3 regions of the Rhodobium gokarnense genome follow, and region 3 is predicted to be linked to each of the others. Evidence: predicted binding sites of a transcription regulator. Region 3 holds the regulator's gene; each other region holds the start of a gene.

Evidence for each region. The regulator PhoB, encoded in region 3, activates phosphate uptake and scavenging genes when phosphate is short. The targets are predictions, from matches to a motif close to TGTCATNNANCTGTCAT.
Region 1: the regulator PhoB is predicted to act here: its motif matches at 1,927-1,943, upstream of M2319_RS11375 (glycerophosphodiester phosphodiesterase family protein).
Region 2: the regulator PhoB is predicted to act here: its motif matches at 5,871-5,887, upstream of M2319_RS04905 (PhoX family protein).

What each region holds. Positions count from the first base shown of each region.
Region 1 is NZ_JAOQNS010000005.1:356,520-366,653, reverse strand. It holds gene meaB (methylmalonyl Co-A mutase-associated GTPase MeaB) at 1-643, opposite strand, end outside; gene M2319_RS11385 (DUF1131 family protein) at 655-1,305, opposite strand; gene M2319_RS11380 (usg protein) at 1,603-1,872, shown strand; gene M2319_RS11375 (glycerophosphodiester phosphodiesterase family protein) at 2,025-3,233, shown strand; gene M2319_RS11370 (hypothetical protein) at 3,534-3,986, opposite strand; gene M2319_RS11365 (hypothetical protein) at 3,983-5,440, opposite strand; gene M2319_RS11360 (methyl-accepting chemotaxis protein) at 5,774-7,258, opposite strand; gene scpA (methylmalonyl-CoA mutase) at 7,538-9,697, opposite strand; gene M2319_RS11350 (GFA family protein) at 9,694-10,134, opposite strand, start outside.
Region 2 is NZ_JAOQNS010000002.1:498,587-508,720, reverse strand. It holds gene M2319_RS04920 (C1 family peptidase) at 1-183, opposite strand, end outside; gene M2319_RS04915 (methyl-accepting chemotaxis protein) at 522-2,912, shown strand; gene M2319_RS04910 (rubredoxin) at 3,403-3,726, opposite strand; gene M2319_RS04905 (PhoX family protein) at 3,821-5,710, opposite strand; gene M2319_RS04900 (ZIP family metal transporter) at 6,130-6,843, shown strand; gene M2319_RS04895 (hypothetical protein) at 7,084-7,398, shown strand; gene M2319_RS04890 (GlcG/HbpS family heme-binding protein) at 7,594-8,112, shown strand; gene M2319_RS04885 (SMP-30/gluconolactonase/LRE family protein) at 8,123-8,977, opposite strand; gene M2319_RS04880 (c-type cytochrome) at 9,091-9,744, opposite strand; gene M2319_RS04875 (sulfurtransferase) at 9,925-10,134, opposite strand, start outside.
Region 3 is NZ_JAOQNS010000002.1:193,057-203,190, forward strand. It holds gene M2319_RS03650 (ATP-binding protein) at 1-4, shown strand, start outside; gene M2319_RS03655 (substrate-binding domain-containing protein) at 171-1,211, shown strand; gene pstC (phosphate ABC transporter permease subunit PstC) at 1,290-2,759, shown strand; gene pstA (phosphate ABC transporter permease PstA) at 2,756-4,096, shown strand; gene pstB (phosphate ABC transporter ATP-binding protein PstB) at 4,166-4,936, shown strand; gene phoU (phosphate signaling complex protein PhoU) at 4,962-5,687, shown strand; gene phoB (phosphate regulon transcriptional regulator PhoB) at 5,713-6,411, shown strand; gene M2319_RS03685 (GcrA family cell cycle regulator) at 6,511-7,026, opposite strand; gene M2319_RS03690 (aspartate aminotransferase family protein) at 7,497-8,705, shown strand; gene argF (ornithine carbamoyltransferase) at 8,708-9,628, shown strand; gene M2319_RS03700 (Hsp33 family molecular chaperone) at 9,625-10,134, shown strand, end outside.

The sequences.
Region 1 (10,134 bases), on a different contig from region 3:
TGCCCTCGCCGTCGGCCTTGTTGACGGCGATCATGTCGGCGATTTCGAGAATCCCCTTCTTGATGCCCTGGAGTTCGTCGCCGGCCCCCGGCAGCATCAGGACGAGGAAGAAGTCGACCATTTCGGAAACCGCCGTCTCCGACTGGCCGATGCCGACGGTCTCCACCAGCACCACGTCGAAGCCTGCGGCTTCGCAAAGGAGCATCGATTCCCGCGTCTTGGCGGCGACGCCGCCGAGCGTGCCGGCGGAGGGGGAGGGGCGGATGAAGGCGTCGGGGTCGACCGCGAGCCGGGCCATCCGCGTCTTGTCGCCGAGGATCGAGCCGCCGCTGCGGGTGGAGGAGGGATCGACCGCGAGCACCGCCACCTTGCGGCCGGCGGCCGTCAGATTGGCGCCGAGCATGTCGATGGTGGTCGACTTGCCGACGCCCGGAACGCCGGTGATGCCGACCCGGAACGCCTTGCCGGTGTCCGGCAGCACGGCCTGCAGCAGCGCATGGGCGCGCTGCTGGTGGTCCTGGCGGCGCGATTCCACGAGCGTGATGGCGCGGGCGAGCGCGGCCCGGTCGCCGGCGCGCAGCCGCTCGGCCATGGCGTCGATATCGGTGCCGTCCATCGGCTTTGCGGGCGCGGGGTCGGCCATGGGAACCTTTGCTAGCTGGTCGGGGTCCACACGAAGCGCTGCAGGACGGCATCGCCGATCTTGCCCTCCGGCGGCATGCGGTCGAACGGGCCGCGATAGCCGGGAAGGGCAAAGACGAGGGTGACGTTCTTTGCGCCCTTCGACGGGCACACCGCCATGCCGCGCCAGAGGTTGCGGCCGACCCGGCAGCTCGACCGGCTCATGCCGGCCTGGCGGAAGGTCATGCCGACCTGTTCGCCCGCGGGCCCGGCAACGACGCCGCTGGCGGCATGGATTTCGGAGACCTTGCCGCCCGAGCCCTTGAAGAGCTGCAGCACCTGCTGGCCGTCATGGAGCGCAACGAGCGTGTTGGCGACGCCGTTCTCGCGCGCGGTCTCTGCGGTCGCGGTCTCGAAGCCGGGCAGTTTTGCCTGCAGTTCCCGGCTCGAATAGGCGGGATCGGTGCCGAGCGGGCCGGCGGTCGTTGCCGTGAACTGCATGATCGGCGTCGGCAGCGGCGTGTCGTAGCCGGCGCCGGTATAGGGGTTGGTTTCCGAAAAGGCGTTGTCCGGAACGTCGCCGCCGATCGGGCCGATGCCTTCCGGCGGGGTGGCGCCGCTGCAGGCGGCAAGGCCGAGGGCGAAGGAAAGGGAAAGGATGAACCGGCCGCGGACGCGAACCATCTGGCAAAGACTCCTGACTGCTGCGGCACCGGCCGCAAGGCCCCCGAAGGCCCGGACGCCTAGTCGGATAGGCGAGATCGGCGCCAAGGGCAAGCGCCGGCATCGTTGTCGCGGCGCCCCGGTGCGGTGTGCGCTGGCCCGGCGAAGGCGAAATCCTACCCGCGGCGGCCGACAGCACTCAAATGACTATGCTGCTAACAAATTGACAACATTGTGATATCGGCGAGGTCGGGGGTTGCCACGGCGCGTTTTTCCGGGGCACGCTTGGAGCCGCTTTTGTGGCAAAGGGAGTGTCCGATGGGCCAAACCGATCTGGAACGCCAGCTAAAGGGCTACGGGCTGACGACCGCCCACATCCTCTACCGGATGCCGGACTACCCGGCGCTGCTGCAGAGCTATGTCTGGCAGGACTACGACCTGGCGCCGGACTTTCCGGAGATGCACGGCTTCCTGGAGTTCTGGCGCACCAGCCTGGAAGGCGCGCTGCATTCGGTGCGCTATGCCCACAAGCGCCTGATCGCGCCGGGAAGCTGGCACTGCGTCGACGGCCAGATCGTGTTGAATTGAAGACCCCCACCTGGTCTGCGCCAGGCCGTCGCAGCGGGCCCGGCGTAACCGGAACGTCATCGACCTGACACGGCTCCGTTACCGGGCTCTGGTTTCATCCCGCCGCCCTATAGATGCCATTCAGGCCCCACCGCCATTTCAGGGATACCCCGATGACCACGACCTGGAAGACCCTCCTGATGACCGCCGCCGCGGCGACATTTGCGTCCGCTGCGATTGCCCAGCCGGTCGAACTCGGCCCGCGCCCCTTTTTCCTCATCGATCAGATGACGGACGGCGCGCTGAAGGACAAGCTCGCCGCCTGCGCCGACAAGGAGATGGCCCCGAGCGCCTTTTCCATCGGCCACCGCGGCGCGGCGATGATGTTCCCGGAGCACACCCGCGAGTCCTACATCGCGGCGGCCCGCATGGGCGCCGGCATCGTCGAATGCGACGTGACCTTTACGAAGGACAAGGAGCTCGTCTGCCGCCACGCCCAGAACGACCTGCACACCACCACCAACATCCTCGGCACAGACCTTGCCGCCAACTGCACCAAGGCGTTTTCGCCGGCCGAGGGCGAGACCGAGGCGAGCGCCGAATGCCGCACCAGCGACATCACGCTCGCCGAGTTCAAGAGCCTGAAGGGCAAGATGGACGCCGCCGACAAGACCGCGACAACGGTGGACGCCTATATGGACGGCACCGCCAACTGGCGCACCGACCTTTATGCGGAATCCGCCGGCACCGTCATGACCCACGCGGAATCGATCGCGCTCTTCAAGGAACTCGGCGTCAAGTTCACCCCGGAGCTGAAGTCGCCCGCCGTCGAGATGCCGTTTGACGGCTTTTCCCAGGAAGACTACGCCCAGAAGATGATCGACGAGTACAAGGCGGCCGGCGTCGACCCGTCCGACGTCTTTGCCCAGTCCTTCAACCTCGACGACGTCCTCTACTGGATCAAGGCCGAGCCGGAGTTCGGCAAGCAGGCCGTCTATCTGGTCGAATGGGGCGACGGCTTCGACGAGCAGGATTCCAAGACCTGGAAGGAAGACTTCAAGGCTCTGAAGGCTGAGGGCGTCAACTACCTCGCCCCGTCCATGAACATGCTGGTCACCGCCGACGGCGACAAAATCGCCGCCTCCGCCTACGCCAAGGCGGCCAAGGACGCCGGCCTCAAGATCATCACCTGGACCCTTGAGCGCTCCGGCCCCCTGAAGACCGGCGGCGGCTGGTACTACACCCCGATCAACGACATCACCAAGTCCGACGGCCGCATCTACGAGCTGCTCAACGTCCTTTCTGAGGACGTCGGCATCGAAGGCATCTTCTCCGACTGGCCGGCGACGGTGACGTACTACGCCAATTGCATGGGGAAGTAGGGGCGGGCGGTCCTTCATTTTGCGGATCGATACGACGGCGGGCGGCGCGAAAGCGCTGCCCGTCTTGCGCTTTTATCGCATACGTTTCTGTCGGGCCGAAGTGGCGTACGAGCGCTCTCTTCGACGAGATCACGACAGCGGAATCGCATTGATGAGACTTACCGGTATCGTGAGATGTCACCGCTCCGGTAGGCAGGTCAAACGCCAAGGTACAACTGAAATTGGTTCAAAGTATGCGTGTGCTTTTCTTTTCGATGAAACAATTCTCCAATTGAAAAGAGGTATAAAAAATATTCCATACTAGATGTCAATTTTAACGTTATCGTTCTTTCTCTGGTCTCCACCGAACAAGCTATCAACAAGCATAGCAAGTGAAACGCCAAGAGCGGACTCAATAGATGCGATCCAACTTGTCAACTCATCTGGTGTTTTTATACTCTGAATCCCAAATAGTAAAAACGTTAACAAGCAAGCGATTACGTAAGATCCAAGAATAATTCTAGTAATCCAAACCATTTGTGGGGTAATAATTTTGCCAGACGATAGATCAAATTGTCCGGAAATAGTATCTTTTATGATAATTGACAAAAATAAGCCAAATAGTGGAATAGTGGCCGACATGACGTCAAAAGCGCTGCGTTCGCCGAATCCATATTTCGCTTGGAATATTATGGCGATGAAAAATATTACAACGTGCGACAGCACAATTGTAATACTAGCTTCGAGCTTAAATTTGTTCCGGTGCATTTTCATGGGATGAACACCGGATCGTTGATTTCCTTCGTCAACACCCCAATCAGGCGATCTCGAAAATCAAGAAATCTGGGATCATTCGTTAGTTCTTTTTCAAATTTTTCATCAACGGGAAATGAATCGAAACCCCAATTAGTGACACGTGTTTCGGGTAGATTCAGTACCAACACGTACTCTTGGAAATTCTTTTGAGCGATAAAAAGTTGGATCCTTAACTTCCACCATTCTGCCGCCTCGGCTACGCTAAAATTTCTCCTTTTTTCTAAGGCCACACGCCGCCCCTTAACATTCCAAAAAATAGAATTATTTCGAACAAAGGGGTCGGAAATATCATAATTTGAAGAGCTGGGGTAGTATGTGCCCAATGCAGATCCGAACACCTCAATAGCTCGCCCAAAGTTGAGTGAATTTGAATCCCTCAAAAAAGTTTGACCATTAACAAAAAACGATATCGCATCAGCTCCAGCTCCTCCACCCAATCTCCTAGCAGCATAAACTTCTGGAAATTTGCGTAAGGACATGGTCACGTGTGGTTCATGCAGTGGAACAGCATTTACATGTATGCAAATAAATTCATCTTTTAGGCTTTTCGCAGCTTTTGCAGCTTCAGGGTTAGTTTCATCGTAAAAATCTTGTTCATCTTCTATTCCAAGTGTTTTTGCAATCCGTTCGTATATTTGGGATCCATATGATGATATATAACAAAAAAGTCTGTCGTCATCGGTAGAAAATTTGACACTCAAATACTGTAATCCCGACTTTTTTAAACGCGCAAGGAAATGATCGATCTCATCTTTTCTTACAATAACGCCAATTCCTTCAGCTTCACATCCGCCATCTCCACAGTAGTATGCACCATGCAATTCTTTGGAGGAATAAATATATCCATCTTCAAGATCTGAATTTTCCACTTGCGCAATTAGCTCTTTATCCCATACGCCGAAAGGTGGAGATTCGAATTTGTTGGCAAAAATATTTCTGAATTCTCGGTTTCGCTTAATGTACGCGGATTGTTGCTCGGAGCCGTCTGGTGTTCGAACATAACCCTCCCAAATAATAAGCTCCTTGGTAATTCGTTTCGTCAGTGCCCCACGATAAATAACTTTTCGCTTCTCATTTTCCTCAAAATAGTCATTCCCACCTATTTTTTCTAGGACGGCTATATCAATCTTGCCTTGCTCATAATTGTGCCCTTCAATGCGCAATCGGCCATAGGGGTCTCCTCCGCAAACCAATTTGTTATCATAAAAAATCAAATAAATAGGTTTGAAGATCGATCCAATGCTTGCCCGATAAGTGCATCGATCCAATTCCTGCAGGCACTCATTGGACGAAGACGGATCGTCGTTGGCCGGACTGAGTGTGGTGTTGCAGGAAAAATCTGCCGAATGCGAGAAATTCAGACTGCCGAGGTAACACCAAACCAAAATTGTGATTGTTAAGGTCACTCTCATGGCGGATACCCCTAAAGATAGAGAGATGTGAAGATAACAACCGATATACGAATTCTAGTTCCTTTCATAGAGCCTTGGCCCGAGATTCGGCAGAAGATGTCGGGGTTCGGAGATAGTAGTATTCGTTTCTGTTCGGGTTTTTGACCGGGATTGGGTGTCGCAGTACATCCCGTCTACCCGTTTCAGATCTCGTCATCGATCGCGCCGTTGCTTCCCCACTCCAGTGCAGTGTGGTCTAGGAACAAGCCTTAGGAGCGGAGACGACCGCGGCCAAGAACTAAGGTAATTCATGATGCCGCCCGCCGCATGGGATGGGGCCGCGGCAACGAACCCTTAAGCCTTATACCCCATCCGCACGCCGCCCCAGTGCCGGCCGGCGATGTGCACCGGCGCGGAGATATCCTTCATCAGCACGAACTTGCCGCCGCCCATGTCGCGGCGGTAGGTCTGGAGGAGGAATTTCTTGGTGTTCTGGCCGGCGGCAAGGCCCACCCGGTCGTTGAAGATGCGGCGGTTGCGGCAGTTGGCGGCGTTCCAGACGGGGTCGTCGCCCTGGGGCTTTGAGAACTTCTTGTTGTGGGTCGGCAGGTAGCCGTTGATGTCGATGGCGGCGCAAAAGACGATGTTCTTGTCCCGCTCCAGGATGGCTTCCTGCAGGTCCGGCAGGAGCCGGTCGGTGAGGGGGGTGAACTTCGCCATCACCTGCTGAGGGTCGGTGCCCGGGATCGGCTCGTAGGAATAGTCGAAGAGCTCGGCCTCGCGGATCTGGCCGCCCACGATCGCCTCCTCGAAGCGGCGGGTGACCTCGTCGGCCATCTCCAGGATGATCTTCACGAACTTGGTGTCGCCGGTCTCGATGCCGCTGGTGGCGGCGAGGCCGACCATCTTGTCGGTGGAATAGAGCGCGCCGAACATCTCGCCGGCGCAGGTGCCGAGCTGCGAGACATTGGCATCGAGCGCGGCATGCATGGCATCGATCCGCTCGCCGAAATGGGAGAGCCGCTCCTCGTTGCCGGCAACGCTTTCCTCGATCGCCCGCGACGAGACCTCGATCTCCTCGATGGACCGCTCGATCTCGGCCATGGAGGCGTCGAGCGACCCTGCGCTCTCATTGACCTCGCCGGTATATTCGATCGCCTGGTTGCCGAGCAGCACGAGCTTGTCGGCCTCGCTGTCGAGTTCCGAAAGGGTCGAGGCGATCTGCTCGGTCGCCGAACTGGTCTCACCGGCGAGCGCCTTGACCTCCGAGGCGACGACGGCAAAGCCCTTGCCGGCCTCTCCGGCGCGCGCGGCCTCGATGGTGGCGTTGAGGGCAAGGAGGTTGGTCTGGCGGGCGATGGCGTCGATGGCGTCGGCCACCTCGCGCACGCTGCCGAGCGCCGACTGCAGGCCCTGGAGCTGTTCGTTGATGTTGCCGACGGCGCCGATCAGGCCCTCGATCCGCGACAGCGCCGTCTCAAGCGTCTGGCGCGAGCCGCGGACGGCCTCGCCGGCGGTTGCCGTCGCCGAGACCGTTTCGCCGCAGGACTGCGAGATGGATTCGTTGGTGGCGCGCACCTCGCTGGAGGCGGCCGAAAGCTCGTCGAAGGTGTCGGCGAGCTGGTGCGCCGATGAGCTGCTGTCTTCCACGACGCCGGTGGCATCGGCAATGGTAAGGCCGAGCGCGCCGAGGTCCCGGGCGATCTCCGACAGCGCCTTGCGCATCTCGTTGACCGCATCGGTCTCGGCCAGCGCGGCAACCGCCTCGGCGGCCTCCATCTCGTCGGCCGCCTCGGGCGCAGGGGTGTCGGGGATCCGCTGTTTCAGCAGCTTCAGCATCAGGTACGCACCTTCCCATGACTAACTTGATTGGGTCTGTAGTCTTTCGCGGGATCGTCGCCGATGAAGATTAAGGTTTGGTGTGTCCGCGCGTTGAATTCGCGCCCGAGCGCTTACTTTTCCGAGTGGAGCGATCGTTCTGTTCGCGGAAATGCCATCGGGCGCGCTTTCCCCGGCGGCCCAATGCTAAAAAGGACTCTGCAATAGCGCCGTAATACCGGTGCCGCGCGGGCAGCGCCGGTATTCCGGGTCGGGTCGGTCGGACGGCGCGGGAAGGGCCTACTCGGCCGCTTCCTTCTCGTAGCCGAGATTGACGTTGATCTTGTGGATGAGGTCGCTGGCGGCCTCCGCGATCACCGTGCCCGGCGGGAAGATGGCCGCCGCCCCGGCGGCGTAGAGCGCCTCGTAGTCCTGCGGCGGCACAACGCCGCCGACGACGATGAGGATGTCGGGCCGGCCGGCCTCGGCAAGGGCATCGCGCAGCGCCGGGACGAGGGTCAGGTGGCCGGCGGCGAGCGAGGAGACGCCGACCGCGTGGACGTCGTTCTCCACCGCCTGGCGCGCCGCCTCTTCCGGCGTTGCGAACAGCGGGCCGATATCGACGTCGAAGCCGAGGTCGGCGAACGCCGAGGCGATCACCTTCTGGCCGCGGTCGTGGCCGTCCTGGCCCATCTTGGCAACGAGGATGCGCGGCCGGCGGCCGTCATTGGCCTCGAACGCCTCGACCAGCTTCTGCACCGTGTTGACTGCGTCCGACATGGTTCCGACTTCCCGCTTGTAGACGCCCGAGATCGCCTTGATCTCCGCCGTGTGGCGGCCGTAGACCTTCTCAAGCGCCTGGGTGATCTCGCCGACGGTGGCCTTGGCCCGCGCCGCCTTGACCGAAAGGTCGAGGAGGTTGCCGTCGCCGCGCTCCGCCGCCGTTGTCAGGTCCGAGAGGGCTGCTGCGAGCGCCTTGTCGTCGCGTTCCGCGCGCAGCCGCTCAAGCTTCTCGATCTGCGCTCCGCGCACGGCGGAATTGTCGACCTTCAGGACCTCGATCTCGTCCTCGGTGTCGGGCTTGTAGCGGTTGACGCCGACGACGATCTGGTTGCCGGAGTCGATCCGCGCCTGGGTCTTGGCCGCGGCCTCCTCGATGCGCAGCTTCGGCAGGCCCTTCTCGATGGCCTTCGCCATGCCGCCGAGCTCTTCCACCTCGTTGATGTGGGCGAGCGCGCGCATGGCGAGGTCGTGGGTCAGCCGCTCCACATAGTAGGAGCCGCCCCAGGGGTCGATGACCCGGTTGTTGCCGGTCTCCTGGGCAAGGAAGAGCTGGGTGTTGCGGGCGATGCGGGCGGAAAAGTCCGTCGGCAGGGCCAGCGCCTCGTCGAGCGAGTTGGTGTGCAGCGACTGCGTATGCCCTTGGGTCGCCGCCATCGCCTCAACGGCCGTGCGCACGGCGTTGTTGTAGACGTCCTGGGCAGTCAGCGACCAGCCGGAGGTCTGGGAGTGGGTCCTGAGCGACAGCGAGCGCGGGTCCTTCGGGTCGAACGCCTCGCGCATGAGCTTGGCCCACAGCAGGCGGGCGGCGCGCATCTTGGCGACTTCCATGAAGAAGTTCATGCCGATCGCCCAGAAGAAGGAGAGCCGCGGCGCGAACTTGTCGATGTCGAGCCCGGCGGCGACGCCGGCCCGGGCGTATTCGATGCCGTCGGCGAGCGTATAGGCAAGCTCCAGATCCGCCGTCGCTCCCGCCTCCTGCATGTGGTAGCCGGAGATCGAGATCGAATTGTACTTCGGCATGTTCTGGGAGGTGTAAGCGAAGATGTCGGAGATGATCCGCATGGAGGGCAGCGGCGGGTAGATATAGGTGTTGCGGACCATGAACTCCTTGAGGATGTCGTTCTGGATCGTGCCGGAGAGTTTTTCGGGCGCAACGCCCTGTTCTTCCGCGGCAACGATATAGAGCGCCATCACCGGCAGCACAGCGCCGTTCATGGTCATCGACACGCTCATATGGTCGAGCGGGATGCCGGAAAACAGCGTGCGCATGTCGTAGATGGAATCGATCGCGACGCCCGCCATGCCGACGTCGCCGGCGACCCGCGGGTGGTCGGAATCGTAGCCGCGGTGGGTGGCAAGGTCGAAGGCGACCGAAAGGCCCTTCTGGCCGGCGGCAAGGTTGCGCCGGTAGAAGGCGTTGGAGTCCTCGGCCGTCGAAAAGCCCGCATATTGCCGGATCGTCCAGGGCCGCTGGACATACATGGTCGGATAGGGCCCGCGCAGGAACGGCGGCAGCCCCGGCCAGGTATCGGCGAACGAGATGTCGGCGACGTCGTCCGGGCCGTAGACTGGCTTGACCGGGATTTCCTCCGGCGTCTGCCAGGGATCGGGCCCGGCGCCGGCCGGCGCGGCGGCGAAGGAGAACGGCACAGCGGAAAAATCGGGAATTCGGCTCATGGCATTTCTGTCGCCGTTTGCGGCGGTCTCCAGTCCGGTGGGGTGTCGTGGTCGGGGTGCTGGAACGAGGCGATCCGGCGCTTCTGGGCGGCCGGAAGGGACGTCTCCTCGCCGGGCAGGGCGTGAAGGCCGGCGAACCAGGAAAGCCGGCCCTCGATGCCGTACTGGTTTGCAGGCGGCGCCTCTTCAGGTGCGTCGAGGCTGCCGATGGTGACGTCGATCCAGTCGCTGTTGACGTAGTGGAAGGTCAGCGGCGTGCCGCAGTCGCGGCAGAAATGGCGCTCCGCGATGGTCGAGGAGCGGAACGCGCCGGGCGAGCCGCGGGTCCACTGGAAGTCGCCCTTTCGGACAGGCGCCAGCGGTGCGAACGGCCCGCCGACCGCCTTCTGGCACATCCGGCAATGGCAGATATGCACGTCCTCGGGCGGCGCGTAGAG
Region 2 (10,134 bases), 310 kb from region 3:
CAGATCGATAAGCGCCGGCTCGTAGAACCGGTCGCGCAGGTCCGGCGGATCGGGCATGACGTCGACGACCCGCTCTCCCATCGTCGGCGACAGCTCCCGGCCGTCCTCTGCCAGGGTTCGCGCTTTCTGGACAGGCGGCTTTACCAAGACCACCGGCGGCATTCGCTGAGTGTTGTCGTGCATGGATTCCTCCCGGGTGTTCCCCCTTTTCTGTGGGGGGTTTTCACAACCAAGAGTACGCCTTTGACAACCTTCCGACCACGCGCTGCAAAGGCTCTGCACGAAATATTGAAGACGGCGTACCGGCGCCAGGAACGCCGCCGCCACCTTGAACACATCCCGGGATGTTTATAACTACGATGTAAATTGTGTAGACGGGATCGACGGAAATACTCTCCCTTTCGTATTATTTGGATTCACCCACTGAAAACAGACGAACGGACGCGATGACTCCGGACTCTCAGACTTTCTTAACTCCAGATACTTAAAAGTAGAGCTATCTTTATGCGCAAGGTCGAAAAATGCTTCATATCTTCCGCAACATGTCGATCAAGACGAAGCTCGCACTCGGTGCCGCGGGCACCATCCTTCTGACCGTCGTCATCGCCGCTGCAGGCATGTACAGCGTCAGTTCGCTGGGCGGCTCGGTCTATGCCGGGCGTGGACTGACCAACGCCCTTGCCGGCATGGACACGGTCAGCCGGCTGAAGGCGCAGTTCATCTCCCATCCCGACGACGCGATCGCGGAAAAGGTGACGGCGACGCTCGACGGTGTGAAAGGCGGATTGCGGGAGACAGCGTCCGGCGATGCGGAAATCGATACGGCGCTCGCCGCGCTCGACAGCTTCGCCGGATCGTTTGCCGTGCTCGCAAACGCCGTCCGTGAAATCGACGAAAATTCGGCGGCAATGACGCAATCGGCGGCGGCGCTGCGCGATACCGGCACCAAGATCAAGACCGACGCCAAGCAGACGGAAACGGAGCTCCGGAACCGCCAGGCCAGCCAGCGCGCAGTGGTCGACCGGACCCAGTCGCTGGCCATCGTCGCCAGCGAGGCGACCGAAGCCGCGCTGAAGACGCTCCTGACCTATTCCGCCTTTTTCCAGACCAACAAGGTCGCCGACCGCGAGGCGGCGGAAGCGGATTTCAAGATCCTGAAGGAAAAGGTCGCGACCCTTTACGGGGCGTCGGTGTCGCCGGAGGCCGATGCGGCCGCGGCAGACCTGAATGCCAGCGTGACCAAGGCCGAGGCGACCCTTGGCAGGCTGTTGGAAGCGCTTGAAGGGGCGAGCGGGTTTTCCGTCCGGCTCGAGGCCCGCAAGGCGGCGCGCGCAGCACTCGGCGTCATCGCCGGCGATACGGAAAAGCTGCGGCTCGCCTATTTCGCCTTTGTCGACCAGACCCGCGCCGACATGGAAAAGATCGACCAGGAGGCCCGCGGGGCGATGTCCCGGGCCCATGTGGGCGAGACCTTCGCCAATGCCGCGCAGACCGCAAACGGCGGTGTCTGGGCCTTCCGGGCCGAGCCGACCGAGGCGCACCGCGAAGCCCTCGACAACACGCTCGGCCTCCTCAAAGGCCTCGGCGGCGCCATCAAGGCGATGACCAAGGTCGATGTCGGCCCGGTCACGGGTTCCTTCGAAGCCTCGCTCGCCGCCCTTACCGCCTCGCGCCAGAAGCTCGATGCGGCCCTTGAAAAGGCCGACGAACAGGAAGAAATCGTCTCGACCATGATCGCCCGGCTGGCCAACCGCAACGCCGTCGGCGCGACGGAGACCGCCGGCAACGCCAGCACGCTGATCGGTGCCGTCGCGCTCTTTGCTCTGGTCTTTACCGCCGCACTGATGGGCGCCCTGTGGCTGCTGATCGGACGGCCGCTGTCGTCGCTCACCGCGGTGACGCGCCGGGTGGCCGAGGGCGACCTCGACGTCGCGGTGGGCAATGACGGCCGCAAGGACGAGGTCGGCCAGCTCATGCGGGCGATCGGCACGTTCCGGGAGAATGCGGTGGAGAACCGCCGGCTGTCGGCAGAACAGCACCAGAGCCACCTTGCCGGCGAACAGCGCCAGCAGGCGGTCGACAGGCTGATCGCCGACTTCCGCGTCGAAATGCAGGAAGTGCTCGCCTCCGTCGCGGTCAACGCCGACCAGATGCAGCGCTCGGCCGAGACCCTCAACGGCGTTGCGGAATCGACGTCGCGCCAGGCATCCTCGGCGACGATGTCTTCCCAGGACGCCTCCCAGAATGTGCAGACCGTCGCCGCGGCGGCCGAAGAGCTTACCGCCTCGATCGCCGAAATCGCCCGCCAGGTCTCGACCACCTCCGGCATCGTGGAGACCGCCACCAACAATGCGGCGGCGACTTCAGAGAAAATCCGTTCGCTGTCGGAGGCCTCCCAGAAGATCGGCGAGGTCGTCAACCTGATCTCCGAGATCGCCGAGCAGACCAACCTCCTCGCCCTCAACGCCACCATCGAGGCGGCCCATGCCGGCGAACAGGGCCGCGGCTTCGCGGTCGTCGCCTCCGAGGTCAAGGCGCTCGCCACCCAGACCGCCAAGGCGACAAAGGAGATCTCCGACCAGATCGCCGGCATCCAGTCCTCGACGACCGAGGCCGTGGAGGCGATCACGCAGATTTCGGAGACCATGGTCGACGTCAACACCTACACCGCTTCGATCGCCTCGGCCGTCGAGGAACAGGGCTCGGCGACGAGCGAGATCTCGCGCAACGCCCAGCAGGCGGCGGACGGGACCCGCACGGTGTCGCAGAGCCTCGACGAGGTCTCCTCGGCGACCACCAAGACCAACGAATCCGCCAACCAGGTGCTGGCCGCCTCCAGCGAGGTCGACCAGCAGGCCGAACGGCTGAAGGCCGCCGTCGACCGCTTCCTGGACGGCGTCGCGGCGGCTTAGCTCCTGGCGCTCAAACGCCGCGCGAGGCTTGACGGCGCAAAGGCGCCGGCGCGCACTTCCAGGGTTTCATGCGTCGCCCCACCCTCTCCCGTCACCCCGGGCGGAGCGAAGCGGAGACCCGGGGCCCATTGCCCTTTCCGCGCGGTATGCAGCTTCAAGCCTCGGCGCGGCCTCCCACCGAGCCAAAGCCCCGTTCCACCAATCGGCGGCGTACCGTATGGACAGGGGCATTAGGCCCCGGCTCGGGGGCCGGGGTGACGGCAGTTTTTTGGGCAGGCGGGCGCGTTCCTTTTTCGGCGACGACGAAAAGGAAACGTCATCGCGAGGGTCCGAAGGACGGGCAGCGGCGCGTGACGCGAGCCTGGGTCGCCGACGCGGCGATCCAGAGCCGCTTGCTCAGGGCATGCGGCCCCTGGATTGCCGCACTCGCTTCGCTCGTTCGCAATGACGGCAACCTTTCCCTCGGGCACTTTGTGCGCAAGCCCTGCCCTCAGGCCGGCACGTCGACCTCGACCCATTCGTTGAGGGCGATGAAGTGGCTCTTGGGGTCGCCGCAGATGTGGCAGATCCAGTCGTCGGGCAGGTCCTCGAAGGCAACGCCGGGCGGGATCGGGTTGGCCTCGTCGATGATGTTGATGTCGCCGAGGGACGGATCGTAGATGTAGGGATCGCAGTCCTGGTTGGTGCAGCGCCATTTCTGCAGGCGGACGGTCTTCGTCGGCGCGCTTGCGAGCGCTCGCCGGTTGCCCGTAACGACGGCGAACAAGGCGGCAAGGCCGGCAACCACGCGCCGGCGTGTCAGTCCCTGAAGCATGACGCACCCCTCGATACAGCCGACCGGGGCGGACCGGCCGGACAATGGACCGGCGGCAGGGCAGAGCCCGCCGCCGGCAATCCTTTGAGCAAAATCAGCCGATCAGACCGCCGTCCTCGCGGGTGACGGCAATGATGGCCGAGCGCGGAACGCTGTCGCCGCCTTCCGGCCAGTGGCTGTCGCCGCGCTCGCCCGGGTGCTGGATGCCGACCAGCATGGTGCGGCGGTCCGGCGTCCAGGTGAGGCCGGTGACCTCGCACTCCTTCGGGCCGACCAGGAAGCGGCGGATCTCGCCGGTGACCGGATCGCCGGCCAGCATCTGGTTGTTGCCCTGACCCTCGAAATCCTTGGCGTTGGAGTAGTTGCCGTCGGTCTGGATCCAGAGGACGCCGTTCGAATCGAACTGCAGGCCGTCCGGCGAGTTGAACATGTTGTCCTTGGTGACGTTGTCCGAGCCGCCATAGGCGTCGGAATGGACGGTCGGGTTGCCGGCCAGCACGAACAGGTCCCAGGAAAAGCCCTCGGCGGTGTGGTCGCCATTGTCCGGGCGCCAGCGCACGATCTGGCCGTAATTGTTGGCCTCGCGCGGGTTCGGGCCGCCGACGGGGGTCTCGTCGCCGCCGGCATTCGGCTTCTTGCCGCGGTTCTTGTTGTTGGTGAGCGCCATATAAACTTCCGGGGCGTTCGGGTTGGCCGAAATCCACTCCGGACGGTCCATGGTGGTGGCGCCCACGGCCGACGCGGCCTGGCGGGTATGGATGCAGACCTCCGCCTGGCTCGCCATGCCGGTGGTCTCCGGCGTCAATGCCACCCACTTGCCGGTGCCGTCGTCGCTGAAGACGGCGACGTAGAGCGTGCCGTCGTCGAGCAGGCTGTCGGTATCAGCGCCCGGCGCAAAGACGCCGTTGGAGACGTAGCGGTAGGCGAACTCGCCGCGCTCGTCGTCGCCGAGATAGACGACGATGCGGCCGTCATTGGCAACGACGCATTCGGCGTTCTCGTGCTTGAAGCGACCGAGCGCGGTGCGCTTCTTCGGCGTGGAATTCGGATCGCGCGGATCGATCTCGACGACATAGCCGGCGCGGTTCGGCTCGTTCGGATGCTTGGAGACGTCGTAGCGCTCGTCGATCTTCGCCCAGCCATAACCCCAGTCGGCGGCAGAGATGCCGTAGCGATCCAGTTCCGGGGTCGGCTCCCAGCCTTCCGCGGAGGCCGAGAAGTAGCCGTTGAAGTTCTCCTCGCAGGTGAGATACGTGCCCCACGGGGTCGGGCCCGAGCCGCAATTGTTCCAGGTGCCGAGGGAGGTGGTGCCGGACGGGTCGGCGTCGGTCTTCAACAGGTCGTGGCCGGCGGCCGGACCGGTGAACGTCATCTCGGTCTTCGGGGTGATGCGGCGGTTGTACGGGCTGTCCTTGACGATGCCCCACTTGCCGCCCTCGGGCGCGATCTCGACGATCGAGATGCCGTGCGCCATCATGCCCTTGGCGATGTCGTCGTCAGTCTCGGCCTTGCCGCCCTCGCGGTTGCCCCAGATGATGTCGGTGTTGGTGTACTCGTTGTTGACGACGAGGATGGTGCGGCCGTCGATCGAATAGGTCTGCATGCCGTCGGTGTTGTCGCCGAAGGCGCGGGCCTGGGTCTCGGCGCTGCCGCGGGTGGCGTGGTCGAAGTCGGCAACGTCGGACCACAGCGGATCGCCCCAGCGCACCAGAACCTCGGCCTTGTAGCCTTCCGGCACCATGATCGCGTCTTCCGTGCTGGTCGGGATCTGGGTGAACGCGAAGCGGTCGGAGGCGGCGCGGGCGCCGGCCGGCACCAGCGAGCCGAGCGCGGCGAAGCTGCCGAACGCCATGACGCCGGTCATCAGGCCGCGGCGGGAGATCGCGGTGTCGACGATGCGGTCGAAATCGCACTCGTCGGGCCGCGGATTGTTGATCTCGTCGAACTCGTCGAAGGTCGGCTTGTTGTCGGTGGTGGAAGACATCCTCAGCTCCTGTTGAAGGTCTTGTTCTGTCATGTGACCGAAGGCACGCCCCGACCGCGCATGGTCGCCCGTGCCGGGCCGATGCCGTCTGGCATCGCCCGGAGGCTTCCGGCCGCCCGCTGCGGGTGAACGCTCTATGGATGTCTCCTAAATGGCGGATTCAAAAGTTTCATGACATTGGAATGAAAATAAATCCGAACGGCCCGGAAATCATTCAAGGCATTGATTTCTAATTATCTATTTCCCGCAAGGTATTGCATACGTGTAGCGGGGCCTTGCTGCACACAGCGAAAAAGTGCACGGGTCGGCACCGGTTTGAACGCGATATGGGTCGGGGCAAGACGACGGCCCGCGGCGGCACCAATCGGCCGGGCCGGCACCGGTCCAATCCGGCTCCCGCTTGGGCTATCCTTGTCGCCATGACCCAGCTTCATCTTGCGATTCTCTGCACCACCCTTGCCGGCGCCATGATCCCGCTCGGCGCCTGGCTTGCCGTCGTCGAGCGCATCCGGCCGAACTGGCTGGAGGAGGAGTTCCGCCATTCCGTCATCGCCTTCGGCGGCGGCGTGCTGCTTGCCGCGATTTCCTTCGTGCTGGTGCCGGAGGGCATCGACAAGCTGCCGGCGACGGCCTCGGTGGCGGCGTTCGCGGCCGGCGGGCTCGCCTTCTTCTGGCTCGACCGGATGATCTCCGGCAATGGCGGCTCCAAGGCGCAGTTCGTCGCCATGGTCTCCGATTTCCTGCCGGAGGCGCTCGCCCTCGGCGCGCTGTTCGCCACGGGCGACCCCACCGGGCCGCTGCTGGCCGCGCTGATCGGCCTGCAGAACCTGCCGGAAGGCTTCAACGCCTATCGCGAACTCGTCGCCGGCGGCCGCAAGTCGCCGAAGACCATCCTCGGGGCGTTTGCCGCGGTGGCGCTGGTCGGGCCCATCGCCGCCGTCCTCGGCCACGTCTACCTCACCAGCCTGCCGGAGCTGACCGGCTTCGTCATGCTGTTCGCCGGCGGCGGCATCCTCTACCTGATCTTCCAGGACATCGCCGTCCAGGCCCATCTGGAGCGGCGCTGGGCGCCCTCGCTCGGCGCCATCGGCGGCTACCTGGTCGGCTTGATCGGTCATCTGATCGTGCATTGACGCGCGCCGCGCTGTCGGCGAAGGTCCGTCCAACCACGGATTGCGACCAAAGGCGGCATGAGATTTACGCCAAATTCCCCCTATCTAATGGGGAGGGCGGACGCAGCATTGCGGGCCGGCACCGGGAACCGGAAACGGTTGGTCCCGTTGCTGCAAAGGAGCCGGAAGAAGGGATGCCCCTTTTTCGAAACCGGCCGAACCGCCCCGCGGGAAAACGTTCAAGACGAAGGGAAGCACCCCATGACGCGCGTCAGCTATCTGGAAAACCTGAAGAGGCATATGGAGGGCGTGGAGCGCGATATGCAGGCCGCCCGCCAGAAGATCGAGAGCGGTGCGGCCGTCGACAAGGTGTCGGCGAGCGGCGAGCTGGCGGCCCTTGAGGCCCAGCACCGCGAACTGATGGAGCGCATGGACCACGCCATCGAGCACCATTCGGACGAGTGGTCGCCGCTGCATACCGAGTTCCAACGCGACGTCGATGCGCTGACCGACGCGATGGAGCGCTGGATCGACCAGTATCCCGGCGCCCGGGTCGTCGAGCGCGAACGGGAATAGACGCGTCTTACGCGCCTGAAATAGGACGCCGGCGATCCGCCCGGATTGCCGGCCCTGTCACTGCAATCCCCTAAAACGCATTCTCTTTCTTGCATGTGATAAGCTCGGCGGTCTAGGCTGGCTGCCTGGCGGCGCATGCGCTTGCCGATAACAAGGGCCGGCTCCGACCGGCCCGATGCAACAGGGGGAAATGCCATGAACAGATTGACCGCAATGGCCGCGGCGGCGCTCGTCGCTAGCGGCGTCTCGATGCCGGCCGCCGCCCAGGACGGCGCCGGGGACGAGGCGACCGTCAGCCACAAGTCGCTGACGCTGGAGACCGCGCTCGACCTTGCCCAAGCGGCGCTCGCCCATTGCCGGGAGGCCGGCTACCAGGTCGCGGTCAGCGTCGTCGACCGCGGCGGCACCCAGCAGGTCTCCCTGCGCGACCGCTTCGCCGGGCCGCACACGCCGGACACCTCGTTCCGCAAGGCCTGGACCGCCGTCAGCTTCCGCACCGACACGCTGGAACTCGCCAAGACGACGGAGTCCGGCACCTCCTGGGCCGTGCGCAACGTCACCATGGCGCTGCCCCTCGGCGGCGGGGTGATGATCCGCGACGGCGACGGCAGCCTCCTCGGCGCCGTCGGGGTTTCAGGCGCCCCCAGCGGCGAAGCCGACGAGGGCTGCGGCAAGGCCGGCATCGCCGCGATCGCCGACCGCATCGCGTTCTAAGAACGGCCAGTCACGCCGCGCCGAAGTGGGGCACGGGCCGACCGCGCACGCCGATGGTGTCGGCCACGATGAGGCCGCCAGCGCCGGTCTCGCTTTTTCTGGTCGACACGAACAGGCGGTCGAGGGCGGGGCCGCCGAAGCACGGCTTGGTCGGGTCGAGGGCCGGCACCGGAAACTCGGAAATCACCGTGCCGTCGGGCGCGAAGTGGTAGACGACGCCGCCCGTGATGCCGGCAAGCCAGTAATTGCCTTCGGCATCGAGGGCCGCGCCGTCCGGCCGGCCGGTGACGCCGAACATGTCGAGGAAGACCTCACGCTCGCCGAGGGCGCCGCTTGCCATGTCGAGGTCCGCGGTCCAGACGGTCTGGACATCTGAATTGGAGTCGGACAGGTAGAGGCGGCCGCGCGCGGCATCGACGGCAAGGCCGTTCGCCGTCATCAGGCCGGTGATGACGGGGGTCATCGTCAGGTCCGGATCGATCCGGTAGAGGACGCCCTCGGGACGGCGCTCGCCCATGGTCATGGTGCCCGCCCAGATGCGGCCGCGATCGTCCGTCGTCGCATCGTTGAAGCGCATGCCCGGCGCATCAAGCGCGAGAAGGCGCGTGAAGCCGCCGTCCTCCTCGGCAAAGCTGAAGAGCCCGGTCTCCATGCCGACGACGATGCCGCCCTTCATGGTCGGGGCGACAAAGCCCGGCGTTTCCGGCGTTGCCCAGACCGCCGTTTTGCCGCTGTCGGCATCGGTCCGCAGGAGCCGCTTGCCGTCGATGTCGACCCACCAGACGCAGTTTTCCGCTTCCACCCAGACCGGGCTCTCGCCCAGCTCCGCCGGTTCGGACGCGAGCGTCCTGAATGTCACCGCCATGTCTCACCCCTTTTTCTCAAATGATTGTCGCGGCCACCCTGAACGAGCGGCCCTTGCGAGGGAAATGCCGCGAGCGTGAGCACGGTTCCGCAGCGATGGCACCGCTTTTCGCCTCACTCGGGCGTTGGTGCCCGGCGATAGTAGGCAATGAGGGCGGCGATGTCGCCTGCGGACATGGGCTGGGCGAGCGCGGTCGAGGCATCGCCGCGGATGCCGTTGTAAAAGCGCGGCAGCAGCCGCTCCTCCGGCATGGTCTTGGCCATTTCGAAAAGGTTCGGGATCGGCAGCCAGTCCGGATTCTCGCCGCCCTCGTGGCAGGAGATGCAATAGGCCTCGTGGAGCGTCTGGCCGAACTTTGCGGCTTCCTCGGCATCGGCGGGCGGACGCAGTCCGGTGGCATCGAACGGATAGGTCTCGGAGAGGCGTGCGAGAATGCCGATAGCCGTCGACCAGTCCGGCTCTGCCAAGGCCGCACGCAACGCCGCAATCTCGTCGGAGCGCCGGTTGCCGTCGGCTTTTCTCAAGAGAAGCGGCAGGTAGCTGGCGGCGCCGCGCACGCGGGCGGCAAGGGCCTCCCGCTGGCGTTCCGTCAGGTCTTCGCCCGAGATGATCCGTTCGGCGTCGTCGCGCATGACGATGAGTTCGGCGGCAACGCGGCGCATGTCCTCGCCGAGAGGGCCCTCGGCCGTGGCAATGCCCGGCCAAAGAAGAGCCGCGGCGATCAAAACCGCCGCGGCCAGACACGTTCCGGCGAAACGCGTTTTCACAAACCCATTCCCAACAGGCATTGCCACTGGCTCGACCCATTGTCATCGCGAGGAGCCGCAGGCGACGCGGCGATCCAGGGCCACGGGCTCCGAGCAAGCCATTCTGGATTGCCGCGCTCGCTTCGCTCGCTCGCAATGACGGCAGAACTTCGTCCAATCCCGCCTGTACGCATCCCGTCCTCAGTTGACGGAGACCTTCGATTCCGTCTTCTCGCCGGCCTGGGTCCATTCGGTCATGGAGCCGTCATACATCTTGGCGTCCTTGTTGCCGAGGATCTCGCTGGAGACGAACCAGTCGATCGAGGCCCAATGGCCGGTGTTGCAGAAGGCGATCTGGGGCGCGTCCGGGTCGACGCCGGCCGCCGCATAGAGTTTCTTCAGGGCCTCCGG
Region 3 (10,134 bases):
ATAAATAGTTAGAATAATCAATTGACTAAACTGTCATCAAACAGTCATTCAAGAGTCATAGAACGTTCGCGTGGCGCCATTAGCGTGCCGATCGGTGACGCGGCCCCCGGCCGCGGTCATTCATCACACAACCCCCTTCAGACGACCTACACATCACAGGGAGAGGTCACGTGAAATTCAACACTTATGCAAGTGTCGCCGCGTTCGCCATCGCTGGCGTGCTCGCCACCGGTGCCGCTGAGGCCCGCGATCAGATCCAGATCGCCGGCTCGTCCACCGTTCTGCCTTACGCCTCCATCGTTGCCGAGGCCTTCGGCGAGAACACCGATTTCCCGACCCCGGTTGTTGAGTCCGGCGGTTCGTCGGCCGGTCTGAAGAAGTTCTGCACCGGCGTCGGCGAGAACACCATCGACATCGCCAACGCCTCGCGCAAGATCAAGGACAAGGAAGTCAAGACCTGCGCCGAGAACGGCGTTGCCGACATCATCGAGGTCCGCATCGGCTATGACGGCATCGTCTTCGCCTCGGACATCAACGGCCCGTCCTTCTCCTTCACCCCCGCTGACTGGTACAAGGCCCTGTCCGCCAAGGTCGTCGTCGACGGCAAGATCGTCGACAACCCGTACAAGACCTGGAAGGACGTCAATCCGGACTTCCCGGCCCAGCCGATCATGGCCTTCGTTCCGGGCACCAAGCACGGCACCCGCGAAGTCTTCGAAGAGAAGGTGATCGTTGCCGGCTGCGAAGCCACCGGCGACATCGAGGCCTACAAGGAAGCCGCCGGCGGCGACGGCAAGGCTGCCGAGAAGGAATGCATGGCGCTGCGCACCGACGGCCTGTCGGTCGACATCGACGGCGACTACACCGAGACGCTGGCCCGCATCGACTCCAACAAGGACGGCATCGGCGTGTTCGGTCTGGCGTTCTACGAGAACAACACCGACAAGCTGCAGGTTGCCACCATGTCCGGCGTGACCCCGTCCACCGAGACGATCGCCTCCGGCGAGTATCCGGTGTCCCGGCCGCTGTTCTTCTACATCAAGAAGGCGCATATCGGCGTCATTCCGGGCCTCAAGGAATATGCCGAGTTCTTCGTCTCCGACGAGATCGCCGGCCCGAGCGGCCCGCTTGCCCAGTACGGCCTGGTCGCCGATCCCGAGCTCGCCCAGACTCAGGAAGCCGTGACCGCCGAAACCACCATGGGCAACTAATCCAGCCCACGGCTTGAAGGGCGGCGGCCTCCGCCGCCCTTCCTCAAGTTCCTGTCCCCGCCGAGGGTGGTCCTCCCCATGTCCCTTTCCGTCATTCTTTTGGTGCTTCTGGCACTGGCCGCGGTCGGCTATGTCCTTGGCCGCAGCCGGGCTCTCGGCTCAGCCGGCGGCGACATGCAGAAACTGCATTCCCTGCCGAGCTATTACGGATGGAACGCAGCGCTGATGGTGCTGATTCCGTCCCTTCTGGTCCTTGTCGCCTGGCTCATCGTCCAGCCGATCGTGATCCACAACCAGGTCGCCTCGATGATCTCCGAGGCCTCGATCGAGAAGAGCTCGCTCGACCTCGTCATGAGCGACGTCAAGCGCGTCGCCGACGGTCTCGATACGGCCGTCGAGGCCGGCGCCATGACCGCCGACCAGGCCGGCTCGATCCGCACCGAATTCACCGACGTCCGCGACCGCCTCGGAGACGTCGGCGTCGCGCTCGGCTCCGACGTCAATTCCGAGACCCTGCGCGCCGCCCAGCGCTACCGGGAGCTTGCCGGCACCGGCGCCCTGTTGCGGCTCATCGTCGTCGTCGGCTTCGGCATCGCCGGCCTCGCCTTCGCCTATCTGCGCAGCCACCGCGACTTCCGCGCCCGCAACGTCGTGGAACGGGTCGTGCGCTGGATCCTGCTCTCGGCCGCCTCCATCGCCATCCTGACGACCCTCGGCATCGTCCTGTCGCTGATCTTCAACACCATCGAGTTCTTCCGCGTCTATCCGGCCGCCGACTTCTTCTTCGGCCTGACCTGGAGCCCGAGCTTCGGCGGCGGATCGGAACTCGGCATCGTGCCGCTGATCTGGGCGACCCTCTACATCTCCTTCATCGCGCTGGCCGTCGCCGTGCCGATCGGCCTGTTCGCCGCGATCTATCTGTCCGAATATGCCGGCCCGCACGTGCGCTCCTTCGCCAAGCCGCTGCTTGAGGTGCTTGCCGGCATCCCGACCATCGTCTACGGCCTGTTCGCTCTGCTGACCGTCGGCCCGCTGCTGGTCGATGCCTTCGGCCAGGGCGGCCTCTTCGGCGTCGACTGGATGCAGGGCGCGTCCTCGGTGCTGACCGCCGGCTTCGTCATGGGCATCATGCTGATCCCCTTCGTCTCCTCGCTCTCCGACGACATCATCAATGCGGTGCCCCAGGCGATGCGCGACGGCTCGCTCGGCCTCGGCGCCACCCATTCGGAGACCGTCAAGCAGGTCATCCTGCCGGCGGCGCTGCCCGGCATCGTCGGCGCCATCCTGCTCGCCGCCTCGCGGGCCATCGGCGAGACCATGATCGTGGTGCTCGGCGCCGGCGCCGCCGCCCGCCTCAGCCTCAATCCGCTGGAGGCGATGACCACCGTCACCGCCAAGATCGTCAGTCAGCTCACCGGTGATGCGGACTTCGCCTCGCCGGAGGCGCTCGTCGCCTTCGCCCTCGGCATGACGCTCTTCGTGGTCACCCTGTTGCTGAACATCGCCGCCCTCTACATCGTGCGCAAATACCGGGAGCAGTACGAATGACCGACGCCACCCTCCGCTCCCCGATTTCGGAACCGGCAAGGAAGAAATCCTCGCTGCTCGCCGTCGATGCCCTGACCAAGAAGCGCAACCGCGCCGAGGCGCGCTTCAAGGCCTATGGCGTCTCGGCGGTCGTCATCGGCCTGCTGTTCCTCGTCGCGCTGCTCTGGGCGATCCTGTCCAACGGCCTCGGCGCCTTTTCCCAGACCTTCATCCAGGTTCCGGTGAGGCTCGACAGGACGGCGATCGAGGCGGCCGAGAAATCGGTCGTCAAGACCTCCAAATACCGCGCGATCATCAACACCGGTTTCCGCGCCGCCCTGTCCAAGGCCGGCATCGACACCGACATGGACGACCGCGGCCTGCAGAAGATGATGTCGTCCGGCGCCGCGGCGACCCTGCGCGAGTTCGTGCTTGCCAATCCCGACCAGATCGGCCGCACCGTCACCTTCGACTTCGTCGCCTCCTCGCGCGTCGACGGCTACCTGAAGGGCCGGGTCAAGCGCGAGGACCTCGTCCACGACAAGAATCTCGACGCCGCCCATCTCGACCTCGTCGACCAGATGCGCAAGGCCGACATCGTCACCAAGACCTTCAACTGGGAATTCGTCCTCGGCACCGACGCCTCGGACTCCCGGCCGGAACAGGCCGGCATGGGCGCCTCCATGGTCGGCTCCTTCTTCATGATGCTGGTCGTGCTCCTGCTGTCGCTGCCGATCGGCGTCGCCGCCTCGATCTACCTTGAGGAATTCGCGCCGCAGAACTGGTTCACCGACCTCATCGAGGTGAACATCTCCAACCTCGCCGCCGTCCCCTCGATCGTCTTCGGCATTCTCGGCCTTGCCGTCTTCATCCAGTTCGCGCATCTGCCGCAGTCGGCGCCGCTTGTCGGCGGCCTGGTGCTGACGCTGATGACACTGCCGACGATCATCATTTCCACCCGTGCCTCGCTGAAGGCGGTGCCGCCGTCGATCCGCGACGCCGCGCTCGGCGTCGGCGCCTCCAAGATGCAGTCGATCTTCCACCATGTGCTGCCGCTGGCCATGCCCGGCATCCTGACCGGCACCATCATCGGCCTTGCCCAGGCGCTCGGCGAAACCGCGCCGCTCTTGCTCATCGGCATGGTCGGCTTCATCGCCTCCAACTTCCCCGAAGGCCTCGGCGACGGCTTCCTGGCGCCGAACTCGGCGATGCCGGCGCAGATCTACGAATGGGCCAAGCGCGCCGATCCGGCCTTCTACGAACGGGCCTGGGGCGGCATCATCATCCTGTTGGTGTTCCTCATGGCCATGAACATCCTCGCCATTGTGTTGCGTCGCCGGTTCGAGCGTCGCTGGTAGTAACGAAAGGGCAGACCGATGAACGAACTGACACATGTCGACGAGGCTGCCATCTCGGGCCAGCCGAAGATGTCGCCCGCCGTCGAGCCGAAGATCGTCGCCCGCAAGGTGCAGGTGTTCTACGGCGAGAACCACGCGATCAAGGATGTCGACGTCGACATCCCGGCCAATTCGGTGATGTCCTTCATCGGCCCGTCCGGCTGCGGCAAGTCCACCTTCCTCAGGTGCCTCAACCGCATGAACGACACCATCGACGTGTGCCGGGTCGAGGGCAAGATCGAGATCGACCACGAGGACATCTACGATGCCAAGGTCGATCCGGTGCAGCTCCGCGCCAAGGTCGGCATGGTGTTCCAGAAGCCGAACCCGTTCCCGAAGTCGATCTTCGAGAACGTCGCCTACGGCCCTCGCATCCACGGCCTCGCCCGCACCAAGACCGACATGGAAGAGATCGTCGTCACCGCGCTGCAGAAGGCGGGCCTCTTTGCCGAGGTCAAGGACCGGCTCGATGCGCCCGGCACCGGCCTTTCCGGCGGCCAGCAGCAGCGCCTGTGCATCGCCCGCGCCATCGCCGTCAGCCCGGAAGTGATCCTGATGGACGAGCCGTGTTCCGCGCTCGACCCGATCGCCACCGCCAAGGTCGAGGAGCTGATCGACGAATTGCGCGAGAACTACACCATCGTCATCGTCACCCACTCCATGCAGCAGGCCGCCCGGGTCTCCCAGCGCACCGCGTTCTTCCATCTCGGACTGCTTGTCGAGGAAGGGCCGACGGACAATATCTTCACCAATCCGCACGACAAGCGGACCCAGGATTACATCACCGGCCGGTTCGGCTAGGCAACGCCCAAGGGGAAGCACTCTCATGTCCGAACACATCGTCAAATCGTTCGACGAGGAACTCCAGGAGCTTGCCGCCGGCATCGCCGAGATGGGCGGCCTCGCCGAGCGCCTGGTCGACGACGCCGTGACCGCGCTGGCACGCAACAACGCCGAGCTCGCCCAGGAAGTCATCCGCACCGACATCCGGCTCGACCAGATGCAGCGGGACCTGGAGGAAAAGGCGATCATCATGCTCGCACGGCGCCAGCCGATGGCGCTGGACCTGCGCCAGGCGGTTGCCGTGCTGCGCATCTCCGGCGACCTGGAGCGCGTCGGCGACCTCGCCAAGAACATCGCCAAGCGGGCGCTGGCCATCGACGGCCAGTTCAATTCCAAGTCGCTGACCCACGGCGTGGAGCACATCGCCGAGCTCGCCATGACCCAGCTCAAGGCCGTGCTCGACGCCTATGCCGCCCGCGACATCGCCGCCTCGGCCCAGATCCGCGACCGCGACCAGGAGGTCGACGCGCTTTACACCTCGCTGTTCCGCGAACTCCTCACCTACATGATGGAGGACCCGCGCAACATCTCCCAGTGCACCCACCTCCTGTTCTGCGCCAAGAACATCGAGCGCATCGGCGACCACGCCACCAACATCGCCGAGACGATCCACTACCTCGTCACCGGCCAGCAGCTTTCCGACGAGCGGGTCAAGGACGACCTGACCAGCACGACCTCGCTGGACTTCGATCCGGCCGCCAACGATTGAGCGAATGCAACGCGTCTGACATGCCATGCCCAAGGTTCTGATCGTCGAAGACGAGGAAGCGCTCAACCTTCTGCTGCGGTACAATCTGGAATCGGAAGGCTATGCGGTCGAGACCTGCGCCCGCGGCGACGAGGCGGAAATCCGCCTGCGCGAGGCCCAGCCCGACCTGCTGCTGCTCGACTGGATGCTGCCCGGCATTTCCGGCATCGAACTGTGCCGCCGCCTGCGCAACCGGGACAACACGCGGCAACTGCCGATCATCATGCTGACGGCGCGCGGCGAGGAGGCCGAGCGCATCCGCGGGCTTGCCACCGGTGCCGACGACTACGTCGTCAAGCCGTTCTCCATCCCGGAGCTGATGGCCCGGGTGCGGGCGATCCTGCGCCGCACGAAGCCGGAGATCATGTCGACGGTGCTCCAGGCCGGCGATTTGGAGCTCGACCGGGAAACCCACCGGGTGCGCCGCTCCGGCCGCGAGATCCATCTCGGGCCGACCGAGTTCCGCCTCTTGGAATTCCTCATGCAGTCGCCGGGGCGCGTGTTCAGCCGCGAGCAGCTCCTCGACGGCGTCTGGGGCCACGACGTCTATGTCGACGAGCGCACCGTCGACGTCCATGTCGGGCGCCTGCGCAAGGCGATCAATCGCGGCAAGGTGCGCGATCCGATCCGCACCGTGCGCGGCGCCGGCTACGCCTTCAACGACCAGTTCGCGCCCGCCCGCTGAAAAACCAAAAGCGCCGGCAAAAGCCCGACCACAAAAAACGCCGCCGAAATCTCCGGCGGCGTTTTTTTGCGGCTTTCAAGCCGGCAAGACGGAGAGCGCCTAGTCCTTGTTGGAGCGCCTGTCGCGGCGACGGTCGCCGACCGGCTGGTAGGCGATGTCGGCGTGATGGTCGCAATAGGGCTTTCCGGCTTCCTTGTGCCGGCCGCAGAAATAGAAATCCTCGCGGGTCGGATCGCCGATCGGCCACTTGCAGCGGTGCTCGTTGAGGCTGAGGATCGTCGCACGCTCCTCCGGCGGGATCTCAAGCTCGTGCACGGGCGCGGGCCGGGCGACCACCACCGGGCTCGGCGCCGGCTCGTAGTCGGCCTTCAGCGCCGTGTTGCCGACGCTGCGCGTCGGGCGCGGCCGGGCCGGTGCCGTGTTGGTGGCGCGGGGCTTGCGCGCCTTCGGCTGCTGCGCGGTGGTCTTGCCGCGGCCGGACAGCCCCAGCCGGTGCACCTTGCCGATCACCGCATTGCGGGTGATGCCGCCGAGTTCGGACGCGATCTGGCTGGCGCTCAGCCCCTCGGCCCACAATTTCTTCAGCAGTTCTACCCGTTCGTCAGTCCAGGACATCCGCCTTCTCCTGTTCTCATTTTCGGCGGCGGATCGGTTGGACTCCTTCCCCGGCCTCACGCTGGCCCAAGGCCTGCGAAAGGGAAACGCCCTACAACCAAAGACTTAAGTCCGCCGCACGAGATATCGTATCGATTTCACCGAAAGCTACTATATCGCGTGTATTTCTGGCAAGTCTGCGGCCGCCATGGCCGTCGACCTTCGAGGAGTTTTCCCCATCATTCGAACCCGGCTCAGCAACTCCGGCTGATTGCGTATACACGCCGGACAATTGACAAAACACCGGAATTCGGCTCTAAGAGACTCTGAATCCGTGCCGCCGATTTGGGCGGCACTGTTTGTTTTAGGAGCCGGTCGGCCCGCGACAATACGCGCGCCTACCGAAACGCGAAGGGCGCCGACCGGACAACCGGAAACGCGGCGCCCTAAAACGTTGGTGCCGGGGTTTTCGGCACCCGGGGACGGTACCCATGTCGAATACGTCGCTTTATCCCACCTATGCGCGGGCCGATCTCACATTCGAGAGAGGCGAGGGCGTCTGGCTGGAGGCCTCCGACGGCACCCGCTATCTGGATTTTGCCGCCGGCATCGCCGTCAACGGCCTCGGCCACGCCCATCCGCATCTGGTGGCGACCCTGACCGGCCAGGCCGAAAAGCTCTGGCACGTCTCCAACGTCTTCCGCATCCCGGACCAGGAGCGCCTGGCCGAGCGCCTGTGCGCGGCCAGCTTCGCCGACCGCGTCTTCTTCACCAATTCCGGCAGCGAGGCGATCGAGGGCGCGATCAAGACCGCGCGCCGCTACCACTTCGTCACCGGCAATCCGGAGCGCTACCGGCTGATCACCTTCGAGGGCGCCTTCCACGGCCGCACCCTCGGCGCCATCGCCGCCGGCGGCCAGGCCAAATATCTGGAAGGCTTCGGCCCGCGCGTGGAAGGCTTCGACCAGGTGCCGTTCGGCGACATCGAGGCGTTGAAGGCCGCGATCGGCCCGGAAACCGCCGGCGTCCTCATCGAGCCGATCCAGGGCGAGGGCGGCATTCGCCCGCTGCCCCACGGCGACCTGAAGCGCATCCGCGAGATCTGCGACGAGGCCGGCATCCTCTTGCTGCTCGACGAGGTCCAGTGCGGCATCGGCCGTACCGGCCGCCTGTTCGCCCATGAATGGGCCGGCATTACCCCGGACATCCTCGCCGCGGCCAAGGGCATCGGCGGCGGCTTTCCGGTCGGCGCCTGCATGGCGACGGAAGAGGCCGCCAAGGGCATGACCCTCGGCACCCACGGCTCGACCTATGGCGGCAACCCGCTCGCCATGGCCGTCGCCAACGCCGTCCTCGACGTTGTCCTGGAACCGGGCTTCTTCGAGCGCGTCAGCCGCCTCGGCCTGACCCTGAAACAGAAACTGGCCGGTCTCGTCGACAGCCATCCGGAGGTCTTTGAGACCATCCGCGGCGAGGGCCTGATGCTCGGCATCAAGTGCCGCGTCGCCCCGGCCGATGTCGTTGCCGCCGCGCGCGACCAGAAGCTTCTGACCGTCGGCGCCGGCGACAACGTGCTGCGCCTGCTGCCGCCGATGATCGTCACCGAGGAAGAGATTGACGCGGCCGTCGCCCGGCTCGATGCCGCGGCCAATGACATCGAGACCCGGATCGCTGAGAACCGCAGGGGGGCCGCGGAATGAGCATGAACGGAGACGCCCGGCATTTTCTCGACCTCGACGCCGTTCCGGCGAGCGAGCTGCGCCGCATCCTGGACGACTGCCGGTCGATGAAGGACCGCCTGAAGGCCGGCGACGTCGGCGATCGCCCGCTGGCCGGAAAATTCCTCGCCATGGTGTTCGAACGGGAGTCCACCCGCACAAGGGTGTCCTTCGACGTCGCCATGCGCCAGCTCGGCGGCGAGACCATCATGCTGACCGGCAAGGAGATGCAGCTCGGCCGCGGCGAGACCATCGCCGACACCGCCCGCGTGCTGTCGCGCTATGTCGACGCCATCATGATCCGCGTGCTGGAGACCGAGGCGCTGACCGAGCTTGCCCAATACGCCACGGTGCCGGTCATCAACGGCCTCACCCGCAATTCCCATCCGTGCCAGATCATGGCCGACATCATGACCTTCGAGGAGCACCTGGGGCCGATCACCGGCAAGAAGGTGCTGTGGTCGGGCGATGCCAACAACGTGCTGAATTCCTGGATCCACGCGGCCGAGCGCTTCGCCTTCGAGCTGCGCATCGCGGTGCCGGAAGAGCTGGCGCCCGACCAGGCGCTGGTGGAAAAGACCCGCGCCGCCGGCGCCTCCATCGACGTCCTCAGCGATCCCTTCACGGCCGCCGACGGCGTCGACTGCGTCGTCACCGACACCTGGGTGTCGATGGGCGACGAGGAGGGCGAACGCCGCCACAATCTGCTGAAACCCTACCAGGTCAACCAGCGCCTGATGGATGCGGCCAACCCGAACGCCATCTTCATGCACTGCCTGCCGGCCCACCGCGGCGAGGAGGTCACCGACGACGTCATCGACGGCCCCCAGTCGGTGGTGTTCGACGAGGCGGAGAACCGGCTGCACGCCCAGAAGGGCGTCCTTGCCTGGTGCTTCGGAAAATGATCGACGCCGCTCCCGGCCAGGGCTTTGAGCTTGCCGGAGACGACACCGTCCTTCCCTACGCCGTCGAGCCGCTCGATGCGCGGGGCCGGGTGGTGCGGCTCGGCCCGCTGCTCGATGCCGTCCTCGGCCGCCATGACTATCCGCCATCGGTGTCGCGCCTCCTCGGCGAGGCGATCGCGCTGACGGCGTTGCTCGGCAGTGCCCTGAAGTTCCGCGGCCGCTTCATCCTGCAGACGTCGAGCGACGGCCCGGTCAGCCTGATGGTCGTCGATTTCACCACCCCGTCCGACATGCGCGCCTATGCCCGCTTCGATGCCGACGCCGTGGCGGCTGCCGAGGCGGACGGCCACGCGGCGCCCCCGGATCTCCTCGGCACCGGGCACCTGGCGCTGACCATCGACCCCGGCGCCGGCCAGAACCGCTACCAGGGCATCGTCGCGCTCGCCGGCAATTCGCTGGAAGACGCCGCCCACGACTATTTCGCCCAGTCCGAACAGATCCCGACC